Regions from separate parts of the Bacillus sp. XF8 genome, predicted to be linked through region 2. Evidence: predicted binding sites of a transcription regulator. Region 2 holds the regulator's gene; the other holds the start of a gene.
The links. The regulator NrdR, encoded in region 2, represses ribonucleotide reductase genes. The targets are predictions, from matches to a motif close to AACACNATATATNGTGTT.

Region 1 (2,210 bases), on a different contig from region 2:
ATCGAGAAGATTTTAAACATTTCAGTGGGAATGCACAGCGCGGCGGGAAAATTATTTATACATATACAGAAACACCGCGTTCTTAATAGAGGGAAAAGGAGAGGAGAATTATGGGAGAATTTAAACAAGGTATTTTACCGCACTGGGATTATATGTGGAAAGATGGCACAGGAAAACGATTCGTAGGAATGGTTATGTTTCCAGAGAAACGGAAACGTACGAAAGAAGTTATAGAAAAATTGAAAGTAGCATATGAGCAAGAAACTAAAATTCGAGCAACTGTGAAATTTCAGCATATGAATCAATATGTAGAGGGAATGGTTGTATATTTTGATGAAGAAGCACCAGTTTTTACAATGCAAGATACAGACGGGAATTTTCACCATTTATTTATAAAGGATATTTTACGTATTGAACATTGCGAATGAGTGACGCTTTGTGTACCACCTTTTAAAATTCTCAGCACGCTAACAAATAAATTGGTGTACCATAATAATTGTCCTTTCCATTAATAATGATATTTTTTATTATGTAACAAAAAAGAAAGTATATGTATGTATTCGATGTAATAAATGTTTCATCCACAAGGGAGAGAAATTCTTACTTGTGTGATTTGAATAATGTGTAACCGGTTTCGAACAGATTACAATTTCAAGTCTGTTCTTTTTTGTGTGATGCTGGAGAAAGAAATTTCTCCAGCATTTATCGTTTTTTACAAAACATACTGTTAACATTTTTATGAAAATGGTTAAATTCGTTGACAACTTTTTCGAAAAGCACTTTATTGACATGAGTTTTAGAATGTTGTTTCATAGTCTTTGTATTGAAAAAAAACGACTTGTTATGTCGAAAAGTAAAAGTTAAAAAAAGAAAGAATTTATACATATATCTTGTGTCTTGTTTTGAAACGTAATACAATATATAGGGAAATCATGAAACGGCATCTAGATATTAAAGAAAGAAAGGGAGGGTCGGAAATGTTGGTTGCATATGATTCTATGACAGGAAACGTGAAACGTTTCATCCACAAATTAAATATGCCGGCCGTTCAAATTAATGAAGATCTAATAGTAGACGAAGATTTTGTTCTTATTACGTATACAACAGGTTTTGGAAATGTGCCGGAACGTGTTTTAGAATTTTTAGAGCGCAATAATGCAAATTTAAAAGGCGTATCTGCAAGTGGCAATCGCAACTGGGGAGATATGTTCGGGGCAAGTGCAGATAAAATCTCAACCAGATACGAAGTACCGATTGTATCAAAATTTGAGTTATCTGGAACAAATAAAGATGTAGAATATTTTAAAGAAAGGGTGCGGGAGATTGCGACACATTGAACTGAATAATGAAATCACGCAAATGCAAGACGGTTTCTATCAGCTTCATAAAGATAAAGAAGCATTAGAAGTCTTTATGGAAGAAGCGAGAGCGAATACTGTTCATTTTGAAAGCGTGGCAGAGCGAATTGAGTATATGAATGAACATGACTACTATTACAACGTTCTGGACGAGTATAAGTTGGAGGAAGTAGAGGAAGTATACAACGTTGCATACGGTGAAAACTTCACGTTTCAATCTTATATGGCGGCATCTAAGTTTTATAAGGATTATGCGTTAAAAACAAATGATCAAAAACAATACTTAGAAAGCTACGAAGATCGTGTATCAATTGTGTCATTATACTTAGGACGCGGTGATGTTAACAAAGCAAAACAATTTGCGAGCATGATTGTAAAACAAAACTACCAACCAGCGACACCAACCTTTTTGAATGCGGGAAGAAGCAGAAGAGGAGAAATGGTGTCTTGTTTCTTGTTAGAGATGGATGATAGCTTAAATTCAATTGGATTTAATATTAATACGGCGATGCAGCTATCGAAAATTGGTGGAGGAGTAGCTTTAAACCTTTCTAAGCTACGTGCACGCGGTGAGCAAATTAAAGGCATCGATAACGCAGCAAGCGGTGTTGTACCAGTTATGAAATTACTTGAAGATTCGTTTTCATATGCGAATCAGTTGGGCCAACGAAAAGGTGCCGGTGCAGTATATTTAAACATTTTCCATTGGGATATTATTGAATTCCTTGATACAAAAAAAATAAATGCCGACGAGAAGAGCCGTATTCAGTCTCTATCAATCGGTATTATCGTTCCAAGTAAGTTCTTTGAGCTTGCTGAGAAAAATGAACCATTCCATGTTTTCGCACCATA
Region 2 (2,210 bases):
ACCCTTCTACAAATAAAGAAAAGTCGAAGAAGTCATTCCAAACCTTAGGAGCAGTCCCCTTTTCATTTCCGGGCATCACTGTTGTCTTCGGAATACGAAGTTCCTCTTGCGCATGTTCAAATTGTCCTGGGTTAAATGAACCAAACACATCATTAAAAGAATGTGTAACATTTTCATACGAAGTAAAGTCGAACTCTTCTTCTAAGAAGTATTGTTTGACTTGATTATATTTCGCCCGGCTTAATCTGTTGTACAAGAAAATACTTAAAACAATATCATCAAAAAATTGTTTTGGAGTTAGTGGTGGCTGCAATTCGTATATAAACATTCGAATATCTTTTTCTTTTTTTATATATACGTTTAAAAGCCCAATCGCTTCTAATTTCACCCGTTCTTCATATACTTCAGGAAGCTGCATTTGCATTGTCACCATAAGAGAGTGATGTGTATTCTCTTTTCCAAATACACGATCCTGCTCTAGCTCTCCCCACAGCGTCATGTATAAGCTAAAAGCCTTGCTACCTACTAATGGTTGATATAACATCGTTAATACCTTCCGATCGTAACTATGCAGCAACCCTTTTACGCTTACTTTATAACGATCAATTGGCAATAGCTCCATCCATGACTGTTTTTCCATTCTTGCAATTCCTTTCTTTCATCCATTCTACGTATATAACTCCTTAGCGAAAAAGAGCTAATAGCTTGCGCTTCTAGCTCTTTTTCCCCACTATTTGCAGGCTCAAAGTTTCACTTTATTCTCGTTCTTTTTGCAGTATATCTTTTAATTCTTCAATGAATACATTTAAATCTTTAAATTGACGGTACACAGAAGCAAATCGTACATAAGCAACATCATCAATATCTCGAAGTGCTTCCATTACGATTTCACCAATCATATCACTTTTCACTTCTGATATTCCTAAATTTCGAAGTTCACGTTCTACATTTTGTGTTACTTCTTCTAATTGTTTTAAAGATACAGGTCTTTTTTCACACGCTTTAATTAATCCACGCAAAATCTTTTCTTTATTAAACTCTTCTCGTGTTCCCTCTTTTTTTACAACAATAAGAGGTGGCTCTTCTACTCGTTCAAATGTCGTAAATCGATTTAAACAACTTTCACACTCTCTTCTTCTTCGAATGGAGCGTCCCTCATCTACCGGACGTGAATCCAATACTCTTGTACCATTATGAAAACAGGCTGGACAACGCAACTCATTCACTCCCTTGCAATTTAATCTTCATTTTTTTACTTCACCTACACGTGAAAATATATATACAATATTATATAACCTATTTGTATTTACTCACTACCTTATCCCGCTATTCGCGTTCAGTGATACTCTACTTTTAAAAAGTTCACTTTACAGTAAGCGACCATTCGTCAAAAACAATCTATCCATTTTACAGTTTCAAATTTATATAAACTAAAAAGAGGTGCATTATACACCTCTTTACATTTTAAATCAATTATGTTCTTTTTTAAAGAGCTTTTGTTTCTCTATGCTTAATTTCGAAGCTACCTGTGCCTCGAGGAAGCTCGATGCTCTCTCGCGTTTTCGCATTTAAACCTTCTGCAATATATTCTGCAGCAACATTTGGATCAATACGATCCCCGCAAGTATAAACATCAATACTTGCATAGCCGTGTTCTGGAAAGCTATGAATTGTTAAGTGTGATTCCGAAATGATTACAACTCCACTTACACCCTGCGGTGCAAATTTATGAAAAGCAACCTCACGTACTTCAGCACCAGCTCTTAGTGCTGCATCCACAAATAATTGTTCAATAAACGGCATGTCATTAAGCTTGTCGAAATCGCAATCCCAAAGTTCAGCGATTACGTGACGACCCATCGTGTCCATAGTATCCATTCTACAGTTCCCCCTTGTAAATTTAATCTAACTGTTCGAATTGAAAACTAATTTGCAATTTGGCTTGCTCCACTACCACGGGGGAAAGTTAGTCCAGAGAGGTCCTAACCCTTTAAGTAGTGACTACGTACCTCAGCTCTTAAGTTTACGAGTGTTAGTATACTTTGTTTATTTTCATTTTGCAACAACAGTTTTTTCGATTTTTTGTCATATTCTCCTCTTTACTTTTCCCGAAAAAAAATAATTGATTCACAAATGCAGTAATCACAATGGTTTCTCATATGTATCATTTATAAAAATATACTCATATATTTTTTCCTTTTCAGAAAAAA

Region 1: nrdI (class Ib ribonucleoside-diphosphate reductase assembly flavoprotein NrdI) is a predicted target of NrdR. The motif match lies at 912-929, and genes of this name have one in related genera.

Annotation. Positions count from the first base shown of each region.
Region 1 covers NZ_JAGDQK010000002.1:123,437-125,646, forward strand. The annotation lists gene J4P91_RS01060 (hypothetical protein) at 1-86, shown strand, start outside; gene J4P91_RS01065 (hypothetical protein) at 111-428, shown strand; gene nrdI (class Ib ribonucleoside-diphosphate reductase assembly flavoprotein NrdI) at 978-1,337, shown strand; gene nrdE (class 1b ribonucleoside-diphosphate reductase subunit alpha) at 1,324-2,210, shown strand, end outside.
Region 2 covers NZ_JAGDQK010000021.1:74,017-76,226, forward strand. The annotation lists gene J4P91_RS14550 (replication initiation and membrane attachment family protein) at 1-640, opposite strand, end outside; gene nrdR (transcriptional regulator NrdR) at 756-1,217, opposite strand; gene speD (adenosylmethionine decarboxylase) at 1,486-1,869, opposite strand.